DNA from 4 places in the Streptomyces sp. SudanB5_2050 genome. Region 3 is predicted to be linked to each of the others. Evidence: riboswitches for the same ligand, from Rfam matches in the RefSeq annotation. Region 3 holds a riboswitch; each other region holds the start of a gene.

Region 1 (3,914 bases), 2.5 Mb from region 3:
GCCCCAGAGTACGGCTCGCGTACGACAACGGCGCGAGGCAGTCTGTGGAGGACGGAAGGTCGGGCCGAGGCCGCGGTCCGACGACCACACGGGGCGGCGCACGGCGCCGTCCCGGCACGCTTCACGATGTGGGAAACTGGTCTAGACAAGAGTGGTCTAGACAACATAAGACCTCTGAACACCTGAAGGGCAGCATCACATGGCTGAGCGCCGCGTCAACGTCGGCTGGGCCGAGGGTCTCCACGCCCGCCCCGCCTCCATCTTCGTCCGAGCCGCCACGGCCACAGGCGTCCCGGTCACGATCGCCAAGGCCGACGGCTCCCCCGTCAACGCGGCCTCCATGCTGGCCGTCCTCGGCCTCGGCGCCCAGGGTGGCGAGGAGATCGTCCTCGCCTCCGACGCCGAGGGCGCTGACGCCGCCCTGGACCGGCTGGCGAAGCTGGTCTCCGAGGGGCTCGAGGAGCTTCCCGAGACCGTCTGACCCAGGACAGCACCGAGATGCCCGCCCGGACCACCGGGCGGGCATTTCTTCTGCCGGTTCCGCTTCTGCGCCGGATTCTGTTTCCGCTCCCGCTGTTGCTTCCGCCTTTACTGCTTCCATTTCGCTCGCGGAATTGTTCAAGGCAGCAGAAATCGACCCCCCGGCGAGAACAGCTCCTTGTATACGACCCCCGCGTTAAAACCTGACACTCGGCGTGTTTACGGCACGTTGCGTATTCCTCACGCGCTCCGTCGCCCGACCGCCGGGGGCGAACCGCAGCCGGTGCGCCGGAAGAGACCGCTCGATGTGCAGCGTCATGAGCGCCCGCGCACGCTCGCCGTCGCCCCTGGCCACCGCGTCGGTGATGGCGCCGTACTCCGCCCAGCGCTCCACCGGGTCGGCCGGCGCCGCGACGGCGTACAGCCAGGCGATCTTGTGGCGGAGCTGGGTCAGCAGGGCCGTCAGGGAGGGACTGCCGGTCGCCTGGGCGAGGGTCTCGTGGAACCACCCGTCCAGTGAGCGCAGGTCGTCGCCGTGCCCCTGCCCGGCACGGTCCCGTCCCAGCCTGACCAGTCCGCGCAGCACCTTGAGGTGGGCCTCGGTGCGGCGCCGGGCGGCCCGCGCGGCCCCCAGGGGCTCCAGGAGGGCGCGGGTCTCCAGCAGGTCGGCGGCCTCCTCCTCGGTCGGCTCCGCCACGCACGCGCCCGCGTGGCGCCGGGTCACCACGAAGCCCTCGGCCTCCAGGGTGCGCAGGGCCTCGCGGACGGGAACGCGGGAGACCCCGTAGCGGCGGGCGAGAAGCTCCTCGGTGAGGCGGCCGCCGCGCCCGTGGACTCCGGCGACGATGTCGTCCCGGATCGCCGTGCACACCGAGTGCGCCGGAATACGCATGCCCGACCTCCGCCTTGGTCCCCGTGAAAACGTCGACGATCGACACGTGTTCAGTGACTCTAGGCCAGTCGAGCGGAGATTCCGACGGCGGACGGGATTTCCCGGATGTTTTTCGGACGGCGCCCGAACGGGCGGCGGGCGCGCGGAAATGCGAAAGCCCCGGCTCGGAAGCCGGGGCTTTCGGGGCCTTGCCGCCCGCCGTCAGACGTTCACGCCGTGGGAGCGGAGGTAGGCCACGGGGTCGATGTCCGAGCCGTACTCGGCGCTGGTGCGGGCCTCGAAGTGCAGGTGCGGGCCCGTGACGTTGCCGGTGGCGCCGGAGAGGCCGATCTGCTGGCCGGCGGAGACCGACTGGCCCACCGAGACGCCGATGGACGAGAGGTGCCCGTACTGCGTGTACGTGCCGTCGTGCATCCTGATCACGACCTGGTTGCCGTACGCCCCGCCCCAGCCGGCCTCGACGACCGTGCCGACGCCGACGGCGTGCACGGTGGTGCCGGTGGAGGCGTGGAAGTCGATGCCGGTGTGGCTGCCGGAGGACCACAGCGAGCTGCCGGCCTGGTACGCGGTCGAGACGTACGAGGCGGTGATCGGCGCGACGAAGGTGTTGAGGCGCTTGCGCTCGGCCTCCCGTGCGGCGCGCTCCTTGGCCTCGCGCGCCTCCTCGGCGGCCTCGGCCGCCCGCTCGCGCGCGGCCTCCATCGCCGCCTCCCGGGCGGCGGCGTCCAGAGCGGCCTGCTTCTGGGCGGCGGCCTGGGCGTCGATCTCCTCGGCCACGGAGTCGCCGATGCTGATGACCGGGGTGATGCCGGTCTGCTCCGCCTCGGGCTCGGCGGCGAGCGCCGGTGCCGCGAGGGTGCCGACGACGCCGGTGGTGGCGAGGGCCGCGACACCCGCCGCGCGGGCGGTGGTGCGGTGCATCCGGCTGGGACGGCGGTGCTTCCCGGTGGCGCGCGTGAACGCCATGTAGAGGCTGGTCCTTTCCTTCCCTCTCGCCTACCGGGTTAGCTGACGGGTTCGGAGGTGGAAGGTCTCCTACGGACCCCCTCGCTGCGCGCGGGCGTCCGATTCACCCCAGGGACTGCGGTGGGTCCCCGGCTCCCCTGGCTCGCGCCGTACGGGGACTCGGCGATGACTGTCCGGTGCCGCGGGCGCGGCGTACTGCCTGACGAACAGCCCGGAAGACGCTAAGCGGGGCCGCCTTCAATCCTCAAACGCAACAGGCTTTTTGTAGCGCATGCCACAGGGCAGACAGGCTGTCTCTCCCTCAATTCGGACAAACGTCGGCCCTGGTGACACTCGGGTCACCAGGGCCTCCGCACACCCGTGGTGCTACTCGGCCGCCACCACGGTGACTTCGCCGATGCCCAGGGCCTCGACGGGCGCCTTGATCTGTGCGGCGTCACCGACGAGGACCGTCACCAGGCGGTCCACCGGGAAGGCGCTCACGACCGCCGCCGTGGCCTCCACGGTGCCCGTGGCGGCGAGTTGGCGGTAGAGCGCGGCCTGGTAGTCGTCGGGCAGGTGCTGCTCGACCTGGTCGGCCAGCGTGCCGGCCACGGCCGCCGCCGTCTCGTACTTGAGCGGCGCCACGCCCACCAGGTTCTGCACCGCGACGTCGCGCTCGGCGTCGGTGAGACCGCCCTCGGCGAGCGTGCGCAGCACCGTCCACAAGTCCTCGAGGGCCGGGCCGGTGTTGGGGGTGTCGACGGAGCCGCTGATGGCGAGCATGGCGGCGCCGGTGCCGTCGGGCGCGGAGCGCAGGACCTGCCCGAAGGCCCGCACGCCGTACGTGTAGCCCTTCTCCTCGCGCAGCACCCGGTCCAGGCGGGAGGTGAGGGTGCCGCCGAGGCAGTAGGTGCCGAGGACCTGGGCGGGCCAGACACGGTCGTGCCGGTCGGGGCCGGTGCGGCCGATCAGCAGCTGTGTCTGCACGGCGCCGGGGCGGTCCACGATGACGACGCGGCCGCGGTCGTCGGCGATCACCGGGGGCACGGGGCGCGGCTCGGCGGTGGAACCGGTCCACGCGCCCAGGGTGTCGCCGAGCAGTGCGTCCAGGTCCAGGCCGGTGAGGTCGCCGACGACCACCGCGGTGGCCGTGGCGGGGCGGACGTGCTTCTCGTAGAAGGTCCGTACGGCGGCGGAGTCGACGTTCGCCACCGTCTCCTCGGTGCCCTGGCGCGGGCGCGACATGCGCGAGTCGGCCGGGAACAGCTCCTTGGAAAGCTCCTTGGCCGCGCGGCGGGCCGGGTTGGCCAGCTCGTGCGGGATCTCGTCGAGCCGGTTGCGGACCAGGCGTTCGACCTCGCCGTCCGCGAAGGCGGGGGCCCTGAGGGCGTCGGCGAGCAGACCGAGGGCCTTGGCGAGGCGGGAGGCGGGCACCTCCAGGCTCAGCCGGACGCCGGGGTGGTCGGCGACCGCGTCGAGGGTGGCGCCGCAGCGCTCCAGCTCGGCGGCGAACTCCTCGGCGGAGTGCTTGTCGGTGCCCTCGGAGAAGGCGCGCGCCATGATGGTGGCGACGCCGTCGAGTCCGGCCGGCTCG
Region 2 (3,914 bases), 3.4 Mb from region 3:
GGCTGTTCATCTACCTCATCGTGGGGCACGTCTTCGCTGGCTTCATCTACCTGCTCTTCGAGGTGGGCGCCAACAGCCGGTGAGCGCCGGGCTCAGTCCAGCAGCCGCTCGCGCAGCCGCTCCCGGGTCTCCGGAGTGATCCGCAGACCCTGCTCCAGGTAGGCGTCGACCCCGCCCCAGGTCTCGTCGATCGTCTCGAAGGCCGCCGCCAGGTACTCGGCGCGCGCGTCGAAGAGCGGGCTGAGCAGCTCCATGACCTCGGGGGAGTAGGCCGAGGCGGCGGAGCCGCTGCGACGCACCTTGTACCGGCGGTGGGTGGCGTTCGACTTCAGGTAGTCCTCGACGACGGCCTCGCGCTCCACGCCCAGGGCGAGCAGCGTGACCGCGATCGACAGGCCCGCGCGGTCCTTGCCGGCCGCGCAGTGCATCAGGGCGGGGACGCTGTCCTCGGCGAGCGCGTGCAGCACCCGGGAGTGCTCCGCCGTGCGCTCCTTGATGATCAAGCGGTAGGAGCCGATCATCCGGTCGGCTCCCTTGCCGTCCGCCAGGATCGAGCGGAGCTGGTCGAGGTCGCCGTCGCGGACCATCTTCCAGAACTCGGCGCCGTCGGCCGGGTCGCTCAGCGGCAGGTTCACGTTGCGCACGCCCGGCAGCTCGACGTCCGGGCCCTCGAGCTTCTGGTCGGCCGCGTTGCGGAAGTCGAAGATCGTGTGCAGGCCCAGCGAGGCCAGGAACGCGGCGTCCTCACCGGTGGCGTGCGCGAGGTGGCCGCTGCGGAACAGCACCCCCTGGCGGACCCGCCGGCCGTCCACGGTCGGCAGCCCGCCCACGTCCCGGAAGTTGCGCACCCCGGCCAGCTCGGGTTCGGTCGACGGCACCTGCTGCGTCACGGGGGCTCCTCCCACTCCGCCCCGCCGACGCCGCTCGCCGACGGGCACGAGTCGACGATACGGCACGGTGCCCCGGCCTCAAGGGGGCGAAGTAATCCGAGTACACCGCTTCTGGGCTTTCTGTCCGAATTGCAGCATTGATTCCAACTCGCTCTGGAATGAGAGTGACTGGCGGGGAAGCGCGTGAGCAGCGTCATACCCGTGACGGTGCGTTGCCCGTCATGTTCACGTAATTCACGCGGTTTTCATGGCTGTTTACGGGAAAACACGCTTCCGGAATCGACGGAGGGTGACGGCGGAATCCGGTAATGGATCAATCGGAACACCCGTGAACGCAACCTCTCGCTTGTCCCTGTGCGTCTTGGTCCCTTACGTTCACCACCGATCCGGACGGACGCCTAATCCTGCCGCCGACCGGAGCCCGCACTCATCCACCACCCGTACACGGCAGGAGCGGGGGACCCACAGGTACGAATGCCTGTTCCGGTTCCCGGAACGGCTCGGGGTGAAGCCGCGTCCAGACGCGGCCGGGCATCTCCAGCCCGAACCCGACAGCTCACCTCGTAGGCGCCGGAGAGGAATTCGACATGCCCGCGAAGGGTAAGCACCGCCGTACCAGGGCCATGCGCCTGACCCGCACCATCGCCGTCGCCTCCACCGGCGGCGCCGCGCTCGCGCTCCCGCTGATGGGCGCCGCCGCAGCCCAGGCGGCCCCCGCGCACCCGGTCTCCGAGCAGGCCGTGCAGGGAGTTCCGGCGTCGGCGAAGAAGGCCGCCGCCGAGAAGAACGCCGACTCGCGCACGTACACCGTGAAGAGCGGTGACTACCTCTCGAAGATCGCCGACGAGCAGGACGTCGACGGCGGTTGGAAGAAGCTCTACGCGGACAACCGCGAGGCCGTCGGCGCCGACCCGTCCCTGATCCACCCCGGTCTGAAGCTCTCGATCGACGGACCGGCCGCCAAGTCCGGGCAGCCCGCCGCCGAGAAGCCCGCCCAGGCGGAGAAGCCGGCCTCGCAGTCCTCCGCCGAGAAGGCCGAGCCGGCCGAGGCGGAGAAGTCCTCCAAGGCCGCGAAGGCGTCCTCCGCCGACTCCGCCGACTCCACCGACTCCGCCGAGTCCTCCGGGTCCTCGGGCAAGAGCACCCAGTCCGCCGGTACCACCAGCGGCTTCACCTCCCCCGTCCCGGGCGGCACCGTCGGTACCCCGTACCACCAGACCGGCAGCATGTGGTCCAGCGGCTACCACACCGGCACCGACTTCGTCGTCCCGACCGGCACCTCCCTCAAGGCCGTCGGCGCGGGCACCGTCGTCTCCGCCGGCTGGGGCGGCGCCTACGGCAACCAGGTCGTCATCCAGCTCGCCGACGGCCACTACGCCCAGTACGCCCACCTGTCCTCCCTCTCCGTCTCGGCCGGCCAGTCCGTGACGGCGGGTCAGCAGGTCGGCCTCTCCGGTGCCACCGGCAACGTGACCGGCCCGCACCTGCACTTCGAGATCCGCACCACCCCGGACTACGGCTCGGACGTGGACCCGATCGCCTACCTGCGCTCGCACGGCGTCTCCCTCTGACGACGCCTCGGCGCGGTCTGCGCGCCGCCGAAGGCCGGACCCCGATCCCCGGGTCCGGCCTTCGGCCATTTCGCGGTGTCCGGCACGTGTCCGGCGTATTCCTGAATTGGCGAACACTTTAGGCGTGGTGTTTCTCACCGCACGTCAACCCTTTCCTACGGTCGCGTAGGTCACATTCCAAGGTGGAGGATGGGCCGACGTGGCAGACGATTCGAAGAGTGACAGCAGAGCAGTGATCGGGTCGTACGTGGCGGTGGGGGACAGCTTCACCGAGGGCGTCGGCGACCCCGGCCCCGACGGGGCGTTCGTCGGCTGGGCCGACCGGTTCGCCGTACTGCTCGCGGACCGGCGCCCCGAGGGCGACTTCACGTACACCAACCTCGCCGTGCGCGGCAGGCTGCTCGACCAGATCGTGGCGGAGCAGGTGCCCCGGGCCGTCGAACTCGCGCCGGATCTGGTCTCGTTCTGTGCGGGCGGCAACGACATCATCCGGCCCGGCACCGACCCCGACGAGGTGGCCGAGCGCTTCGAGCGGGCGGTGGCCGCGCTGGCCGCCGCGGCGGGCACGGTGCTGGTGACGACCGGGTTCGACACCCGTGGGGTGCCCGTCCTGAAGCACCTGCGCGGCAAGATCGCCACCTACAACGGACACGTCCGCGCCATCGCCGACCGCTACGGCTGCCCCGTGCTCGACCTGTGGTCGCTGCGCACCGTCCAGGACCGCAGGGCGTGGGACGCGGACCGCCTGCACCTGTCACCGGAGGGGCACACACGCGTGGCGCTGCGCGCGGGCCAGGTCCTCGGCCTGCCCGTCCCCGCCGACCCCGACCAGCCCTGGCCGCCGCTGCCGCCCCGCGGCACTCTGGGCATCCGGCGGGACGACGTGCACTGGGCCCGGGAGTATCTGGTGCCGTGGATCGGGCGCCGGCTGCGCGGCGAGTCCTCCGGCGACCACGTGATCGCCAAGGGGACGCTGTCGCCGGACGACATCAAGATGCGGATCGCCTCGGTGGCCTGACGTACCCGCCGTGATCCGTCGACCCGGTCGCCGGGGGCGGTCACCGCGGGGCGGTCACCGTGGAGCGGGCGACCCGGGTCGGACGGGCGGTGCCGGCCGGGGGGATTCGGGTCAGCCGCGCGGTGCCGGCCGGGCGGAGACCGCCTCGCGGTCCAGACCCAGCTCCCGGGCCAGCGCCTCGTCCGTCCACTCCCGGGCCCGCGCCCTCGACACCGTCCCCGCGTACGAGGTGAGCTGCACGGCCAGTCCGTCGAGGAACGCCGTCAGACGCAGGGCGGCACCGTCGGGGTCCGCGCAGCGGAACTCGCCGGCCGCCACACCCTCGGCGATCACTCCGGCGATCTCCGCCTTCCACTGCCGGTCCAGGTCCCGCGCGACGTCGCGCAGCGCGGGCTCGCGCAGCGCCACCGCCCAGCCCTCGATCCACAGTCGCCA
Region 3 (3,914 bases):
GAGGTCGCGCAGCTCCTCGACCCGGTCCCGGGTCTCCTGCTGCTCCCGCCGGAGGTCGGCGATCTCGGCGCGCTGGGCGACGTACTGCCGTATCGGGTAGGCGAGGGCCACGACGAGCGAGCAGAGCACCATCGCCAGCAGCGCGGCCCGGCCGGTCAGGCGGGAGCGGCGGGCCTGGCGCTTGGTCTGCGAGCGGTAGACCCGGGCCGCGGTCTGTTCCCCGATGATCCGGATCCTGGTCGCGGTGGAGAAACGGTCCCGGTCCTTCACCGCCATGTCTGTCCCCGCCTCCAGTCCACACGTGCGTACGTCCCCGCACACGGTACGGGACCGAGTACGGGGACGTACGTACGACGCTGCCTACCGGGGTGCGGGTCAGCCCTTGAAGCGCGGGAAGGCGCTGCGGCCGGCGTACACCGCGGCGTCGTCGAGGATCTCCTCGATGCGCAGCAGCTGGTTGTACTTGGCGACGCGCTCGGAGCGGGCCGGGGCGCCGGTCTTGATCTGGCCGCAGTTGGTGGCGACGGCCAGGTCGGCGATGGTGACGTCCTCGGTCTCGCCGGAGCGGTGGGACATCATGCACTTGAAGCCGTTGCGCTGGGCCAGCTCCACGGCGTCCAGGGTCTCGGTCAGCGAGCCGATCTGGTTCACCTTGACCAGGAGCGCGTTGGCGGCGCCCTCCTCAATGCCGCGGGCCAGGCGCTCCGGGTTGGTGACGAAGAGGTCGTCACCGACGAGCTGGACCTTGTCGCCCAGCTTGTCGGTGATGGTCTTCCAGCCCTCCCAGTCGTCCTCGAAGAGCGGGTCCTCGATGGAGACCAGCGGGTACGCGTCGACCAGCTCGGCGTAGTACTCGGTCATCTCGGCCGCCGAGCGCTCCTTGCCCTCGAAGGTGTAGACGCCGTCCTTGTAGAACTCGGAGGCGGCCACGTCGAGGGCGAGGGCGATCTGCTCGCCGGGGGTGTAGCCGGCTTCCTTGATCGCCTCGAGGATGAGGTCGAGGGCCTCGCGGTTGGAGCCGAGGTTCGGGGCGAAGCCGCCCTCGTCGCCGAGGCCGGTGGCCAGGCCCTTGCTCTTCAGGACCTTCTTGAGGGTGTGGTAGACCTCGGCGCCCCAGCGCAGGGCCTCGGAGAAGGACTCGGCGCCGATCGGCGCGATCATGAACTCCTGGATGTCCACGTTGGAGTCGGCGTGCGAGCCGCCGTTCAGGATGTTCATCATCGGCACCGGCAGCAGGTGCGCGTTGGGGCCGCCCAGGTAGCGGAAGAGCGGCAGGTCGGACGCCTCGGAGGCGGCGTGGGCGACGGCGAGGGAGACGCCGAGGATGGCGTTGGCGCCCAGCGAGCCCTTGTTGTCGGTGGCGTCCAGGTCGAACATGGCCTGGTCGATCAGGCGCTGCTCGGTGGCGTCGTAGCCGACCAGCTCCGGGCCGATCTGCTCGATGACGGCGAGGACGGCCTTCTCGACGCCCTTGCCGAGGTAACGGCCCGCATCGCCGTCACGGAGTTCGATGGCCTCGAAGGCGCCGGTGGAGGCACCGGAGGGAACGGCGGCACGACCCGTGCTGCCGTCGTCGAGGCCGACCTCGACCTCGACCGTGGGGTTGCCTCGGGAGTCCAGGATTTCCCGGGCTACGACGACGTCGATGGACGGCACGAGCATCTCCTTCTTCAATGTGACGCTTCGGTGTGACGCGCGGGTCCGAGGACCGCGGCGGCTCTGCGGGTCCGAGCCTAACCGGCTCCGGGCGATCGGCCAGCCGATCGCCCACCCGCTGGACAGAACCGAGAGTAAATTGTTTCCGAACGGAACAAAGACGTTTCCGAAAACCCGTTCGGAATCGCGAGTGGTTCCGGGGCGTGAAAAACCCGCCCCGGTGCGTACGGGGGAACACGCACCGGGGCGGGAGTCGCGGGGGCCGCCGCCTCTTACTTGAGGTGCAGCTGCTGGCCCGGGTAGATCAGGTCGGCGTCGTCGACGATGTCGTCGTTCAGCTTGAACAGCTTCGCCCAGCCGCCCTTGACGTCGTGCTCCTCGGCGATCGAGCTGAGGGTGTCGCCCTTGACGACCTTGTATTCGCCGTCGCCCTTCTCGACCTTCTTGCCGGTCGGGGTGGTGACGGTCTCCTTCTTGGCGGCCGGGCGCTCGTCGGAGCGGGAGGCCTTCTGCTCGGTGGAGCGGTCGGCGGTGGAGCCGCTGCTCTGGCTCTGCGAGCTGTCGGCGCTCTCGGAGCTGCCGGAGGACTGCGAGGACTGCGAGGAACCGCTGTCCTGGCTCTCGGAGCCGCCGCCGGTGTACGCGGCGCTCGACAGGCCGGTGCCGCAGACCGGCCAGGCACCCTTGCCCTGGCCCGCGAGCACCTTCTCGGCGATCTCGATCTGCTGCGCCTTGGTCGCCTGGTCGGCGGTCGAGGCGTACTGGGTGCCGCCGTACGCGGCCCAGGTGGAGGCGGAGAACTGCAGACCGCCGTAGTAGCCGTTGCCGGTGTTGATGGACCAGTTGCCGCCGGACTCGCACTGGGCGACGGTCTCCCACTCGGACGCGGTGGCGGCGGAGGCGTTGCCGGCCGCCATCAGCGGGGCGGCGACGGCGGCACCGGTGACGCCGGCGACGGCGACGATGCGGGTGGCCTTGGACGGACGGCGGTGCTTGCCCTTGCCGGAAAACAGCATGGTTGATCCCCTCACCGACGCCTGCGAGGTGAGCTGTCGGGTTCGGGCCGGTTGAGTTGCCCGGCCGGGTTCCTCGCGGAACTCGGCTTCACCCCTAGCCGCCCGGCTCAACTGCCCGGCACGGCGCTTACCTTGGTTCCCCCGCTCCTGCCTGCGGCGCTCGAAGCGACGACTGTTCCCGTACGGCCGCTGGCAGGATTCGGCGTTGCGGCTGTCGGGGCCCGCGGTGGCGAGCGGTCATGACCGTAGACACGCGCTCCGCGGTTTTTCAAAGACGATCACGGCTTCTGAGACCTATCTCTCACGAGATCCAAAACGGACATACAGCCTCTAACCGTGACGCGAACTCCCCCTACTTTTCGCCCGATTCGCCCGTGACCGTGAGCGTCTGACCGGGCAGGATGTGGTCCGGGTCGGCTCCGACGACCTCCTTGTTGCCGGCGTAGAGCGAACGCCACCCGCCGTCGAGGTCGAGGGAGTCGGCGATCCCCCAGAGACTGTCGCCGGAACGGACGGTGTACGAGCCCTCCACGGCCTCCCGCGCATCGCCGTCGCCGCGCGAGGCGTGCCGGCCCGAAGAGGCGTCCGTGCGGCCGCTCTCGGCGCCCTCGTCGGCGCTGTCGCCGCGGTGCCGCCCCGCTCCGGACTCGGCACCGGCAGCCGAAGTGCCGTCGCTCTGCCCCACCTTGTCCGTTTCATCGTTCTTGGTGGTGCCTGTGGACGGACTGCCGGATTCCTGCGAGCCGGCACTCGCGGAAGCATCGGATTCGGCCGAAGTGTCCGACTTGGACGTTTCGCCCTTGCCGGTCGACGTGGCGTCAGGAGTCCCCGACGGGGAAGCCGAAGGCGACGATCCGGAAGCCTCGCCCGAACCGGCCGGGTCCGTCGTACCGGTCGGGTCCGCCGGCTCCGACGAGTCCGCGGTGCCGGTCGAGCCGGACGGGTCACCCGTCCGCGGAGCGGTGGGCGCCTGAGAGGCGTCCCCGCCCTCCGACGACCCGTCACCGGCGGAACCCGCGCCGTCGCCGCCCAGGGCGCCCGAGTCGTTGCCCAGTCCCGCGAGCAGACCGCAGGTGGGCCAGGCGGCGATGCCCTGGTCCGCGTGTATCTTCTCGGCGATTCTTATCTGCTGGGAGCGGCTGGCCTCGTCGGCGCTCGGCGCGTACTCCAGGCCGCCGTACTGCTCCCACGCCTCCTGGGACAGCTGCAGGCCGCCGTAGTACCCGTTGCCGCTGTTCTGGC
Region 4 (3,914 bases), 1.3 Mb from region 3:
CGCACTCGCTGTCTCACCCGTGAGCCGCCATTCTCACCCGAATCGGTGAGGATTGGTGTTTTCCGTGGTGTCCATCTGACCAAATCGGCCGGGAAGAAGCGTCAGACCGCGGGCTCAACTCCGCGTACTCCTGCGGGATGACACGGAGGGGCCCCGCCTCCCCCCGCCCGTAGGGGGTGGCGCACCCCGGGCGCGCGAACGCACCCGTCGGCCGTGACCCAGGTCACTTCGGCCGCGGGTGCGGTGGGAGGTTCAGCCGGCCCGGTGCACCACGGCGTCGCACAGCTCCACCAGCGCCGACTTCGCCTCGCACTCCCGCAGCGGGGCCAGCGCCGCCCGGGCGTCCTTGGCGTAGCGCACGGTGTCCTTGCGCGCCTGCTCCAGCGCGGGGTGGGCGCGCAGCAGCCGCAGGGCCTCCGCGTGCCGCGCGTCGTCGGACAGGTCGGAGTCCAGCAGCTCGCACAGGGCGACGTCCTCGGCCAGCCCCAGCCGGGCCGCCCGCTCGCGCAGCCGCAGCACCGGGAGGGTCGGGATGCCCTCGCGCAGGTCGGTCCCGGGGGTCTTGCCGGACTCGTGGGAGTCGGAGGCGATGTCCAGGACGTCGTCCGCCAGCTGGAAGGCGACGCCGAGCCGCTCGCCGTACTGGGTGAGGACGTCGACGACCGTCTCGTCGGCGCCGGACATCATCGCGCCGAACCGGCAGGAGACCGCCACCAGCGATCCCGTCTTGCCGCCGAGCACGTCCAGGTAGTGGTCGACCGGGTCCCGCCCGTCCTGGGGGCCCGCCGTCTCCAGGATCTGGCCGGTGACCAGCCGCTCGAAGGCGAGGGCCTGCACGCGGACCGCCTCGGGACCGAGGTCGGCGAGGATCTGGGAGGCGCGGGCGAAGAGGAAGTCGCCGGTGAGGACCGCGACGGAGTTGCCCCAGCGGGTGTTCGCACTGGGCACGCCGCGCCGCACGGACGCCTCGTCCATCACGTCGTCGTGGTACAGCGTGGCGAGGTGGGTCAGCTCCACCACGACCGCCGAGGGCACGATGCCCGGGGCGTAGGGGTCGCCGAACTGGGCCGAGAGCATCACCAGCAGTGGCCGGAACCGTTTGCCGCCGGCCCGCACCAGGTGCTGGGCGGCCTCCGTGATGAAGGGCACCTCGCTTTTGGTTGCCTCAAGCAACCCTTCCTCGACCGCGACCAATCCGGCCTGGACATCGGCTTCCAGAGCCTGGTCCCGCACGCTCAGCCCGAACGGCCCGACGACGGTCACGAGGGGTCTCCTGTCTGCTGGTGTCTACTGGCGATTACCTGGTTTGTCGATAGGTCGCTGCCACCACTCAAGTCAGCGTATCCGGTCACGTTTCGATCACCGCTAGCGCCCACCGTTACAGGCCGGTCGGTATCGGATCATGCGCGGTATGTTTTTGATCAGGAGATATGAGCAGATATTGATCGACATCCTCGGAGCCGAAAGCCGCCACCGAAGATCACATCACCCCTCCCAACGGCCCGCACTCCGAGTACGTCACCCACCCGGCCCTCCCCTCCGTCCCGAACGCATGCCCGCACGGCGCACGGACGAACACGAGACGGGACAACGGCCGATTCCGGAGCCCGCCCGGCGAGACCCCCGGCCCGACACCCCGCTCCGTAAAGCCCTCGCACCCTGCCTCCGTGAAGCCCTCCCGCCCTCCCTCCGTGAAGCCCTCCCGCCCTGCGGCCGATTGACTCACACTTAGCCTGAATGCCCGATTTGGGCGTCTTGTTGGAGCCCGTGAGTTGGCTCACTTCACGCCACCTGTAGGCAACCCGGCCGCCGACTGTGCCCTCCCTTTGCCCCGCAAGCGAGTTGACGCTTGGCAGCCGCAAAGGATCAAGCACCCCAAACCCCCCAGACCAAGGTCAACATGCGCGTTGGGTGATTCCTGCACTTGTTCCGGACATGTGCTCTCGCATACGTTCCCGGCCTGTCGGGCGGACGCCGAATCCTGCCACCGCCCGGACGCACAGTCATCCGCCAACACACTCGCCGGCAGGAGCGGGGGACCCAGGTAAGTCGCCGTACCGGTCACCACCGGAACGGCTAGGGGTGAAGCCGTGCCCGCGAGGGCCCGGCCGGGCACCTCCCCGCCCGAACCCGACAGCTCACCTCGCAGGCGTAAGGAGAGGGACTCAAGCATGTCTGCCAACGGTCAGAACCGTCACGCCCGCACCGCCCGCCTCGCCCGCAAGCTCGCCGTGGCCGGCACCGGCGCCGCCGTGCTCGCCCTGCCGCTCATCGGCGCCACCAGCGCCTCCGCGGCCACCCCGGCCGCCGCGCCGGCCGCCGCCACCGCGACGACCACGTACTCGAACACCCTCGACGGGTGGATCCGGGAGTCGCTCGACATCATGGCGCAGCACGGCATCCCCGGCACGTACGAGGGCATCCACCGCAACATCCTGCGGGAGTCGTCCGGCAACCCGCTCGCCATCAACAACTGGGACATCAACGCCGTCAACGGCACCCCGTCCAAGGGCCTGCTCCAGGTGATCGACCCGACCTTCCAGGCGTACCACGTCGAGGGCACCTCCTGGGACCCGTACGACCCGGTCGCCAACATCACCGCCGCCTGCAACTACGCGGCCGACCGGTACGGCTCGATCGACAACGTCTTCGGCGCTTACTGAGCCGCGGCGCGCCGCGGCGCGCCGCACGGGGACGTAGGGAAGATCCGCTCGAGGACGACGGCCACGCCGTCGTCCTCGTTCGTCGTGGTGACCTCGTCGGCGACCGCCTTCAGCTCGGGGTGGGCGTCGGCCATGGCGACGCCGTGGGCCGCCCACTGGAACATGGGGATGTCGTTGGGCATGTCCCCGAAGGCGATCGTCCGCCGCCGGCTCACCCCCAGGCGCTCGGCGGCCAGCGCCAGCCCGGTCGCCTTGGTGATGCCGCAGGGCTGCAGCTCCACCGTCCCCGGCCCCGACATGGTGACGGTGGCGAGGGAGCCCACCACCGCGCGCGCCGTCGCCGCCAGCTCGTCGTCGGACAGCTCGGGGTGGCGCAGCAGCACCTTGCTGATCGGCGTGGCCCACAACTCGTCGCGCCGGTCGACGCGCACCGCGGGCAGCGTCGGGTGGGGCATCAGGTATCCCGGCTCGATGAGGGTGAGGCCGTCGACGCCGTCCTGGTCGACCGCGGCGTGCACCTGCCCGACCTCCGCCTCGATCTTGCCGAGCGCGGTCTCGGCCAGCTCCCGGTCCAGGGTGACCGACCACAGCATCCGGTGCGCCCCCGCGTCGTACACCTGCGCGCCCTGCCCGCACACCGCGAGCCCGGTGCAGCCGAGGCGTTCCAGCAGGGACCGCACCCGGGGTGCCGGGCGCCCGGTCACCACCAGGTGCCGCGCACCGGCGCCGGCCACCCGGGCCAGCGCGGCCAGCGACCGGTCGGAGACGGTGTCGTCGCCGCGGAGCAGCGTGCCGTCGAGGTCGGTGGCGACGAGTGAATATGCGGTGCGGTCCATGATCAGAGAATACGGACGCGGCACCTGCCCGACTCACCGGCGACCGCTTCCGAACGAGGTGGCGGCGAGTACGTCCGAGTACGCACGACGACGCCCGATCGTGTCCGAAACCTGGCACATCATCGGCTAAAGCCGGTTAAGGGCCTGTGCACCGGTTGGCAACAACATGGCCCGCTACCTACCGGCCGGACGGCCCCGGGGGTACCTTCCTTGTGTCCAGGGGGGACTTGATCGGGGGGTCGGGTTGAACAGCGGACGTGTGCGCGTGCTCAGGCCGGAGGAGCTGGGCGAGGGGGAACGGGAACGCTGGCGCGAGCTGCGCGCCAAGTCGACGGCTCCGCGCAATCCGTTCATGGAACCGGAGTTCACCGACGTCGTGGGCCGGGTGCGGCCCCGCGCGCGGGTGGCGGTGGTC

The links. Region 3 has a riboswitch for cyclic di-AMP ahead of ACFZP7_RS14685 (transglycosylase family protein). Riboswitches for the same ligand answer to the same signal wherever they lie in the genome.
Region 1: another riboswitch for cyclic di-AMP. It lies ahead of ACFZP7_RS25925 (M23 family metallopeptidase); the one in region 3 lies ahead of ACFZP7_RS14685 (transglycosylase family protein).
Region 2: another riboswitch for cyclic di-AMP. It lies ahead of ACFZP7_RS29450 (peptidoglycan DD-metalloendopeptidase family protein); the one in region 3 lies ahead of ACFZP7_RS14685 (transglycosylase family protein).
Region 4: another riboswitch for cyclic di-AMP. It lies ahead of ACFZP7_RS20500 (transglycosylase SLT domain-containing protein); the one in region 3 lies ahead of ACFZP7_RS14685 (transglycosylase family protein).

Annotation. Positions count from the first base shown of each region.
Region 1 is NZ_OZ186760.1:5,810,327-5,814,240, reverse strand. Features, by position in the region: gene ACFZP7_RS25935 (HPr family phosphocarrier protein) at 200-481, shown strand; gene ACFZP7_RS25930 (GntR family transcriptional regulator) at 677-1,372, opposite strand; gene ACFZP7_RS25925 (M23 family metallopeptidase) at 1,574-2,338, opposite strand; cyclic di-AMP (ydaO/yuaA leader) riboswitch at 2,351-2,513, opposite strand; gene ACFZP7_RS25920 (M16 family metallopeptidase) at 2,705-3,914, opposite strand, start outside.
Region 2 is NZ_OZ186760.1:6,679,329-6,683,242, forward strand. Features, by position in the region: gene ACFZP7_RS29440 (DUF6126 family protein) at 1-83, shown strand, start outside; gene ACFZP7_RS29445 (tyrosine-protein phosphatase) at 93-890, opposite strand; cyclic di-AMP (ydaO/yuaA leader) riboswitch at 1,316-1,473, shown strand; gene ACFZP7_RS29450 (peptidoglycan DD-metalloendopeptidase family protein) at 1,478-2,461, shown strand; gene ACFZP7_RS29455 (SGNH/GDSL hydrolase family protein) at 2,694-3,479, shown strand; gene ACFZP7_RS29460 (TetR/AcrR family transcriptional regulator) at 3,591-3,914, opposite strand, start outside.
Region 3 is NZ_OZ186760.1:3,311,206-3,315,119, forward strand. Features, by position in the region: gene ACFZP7_RS14675 (septum formation initiator family protein) at 1-276, opposite strand, end outside; gene eno (phosphopyruvate hydratase) at 376-1,656, opposite strand; gene ACFZP7_RS14685 (transglycosylase family protein) at 1,929-2,672, opposite strand; cyclic di-AMP (ydaO/yuaA leader) riboswitch at 2,676-2,841, opposite strand; gene ACFZP7_RS14690 (transglycosylase family protein) at 3,025-3,914, opposite strand, start outside.
Region 4 is NZ_OZ186760.1:4,591,139-4,595,052, reverse strand. Features, by position in the region: gene ACFZP7_RS20505 (polyprenyl synthetase family protein) at 253-1,263, opposite strand; cyclic di-AMP (ydaO/yuaA leader) riboswitch at 1,999-2,166, shown strand; gene ACFZP7_RS20500 (transglycosylase SLT domain-containing protein) at 2,172-2,663, shown strand; gene ACFZP7_RS20495 (HAD family hydrolase) at 2,657-3,499, opposite strand; gene ACFZP7_RS20490 (GNAT family N-acetyltransferase) at 3,765-3,914, shown strand, end outside.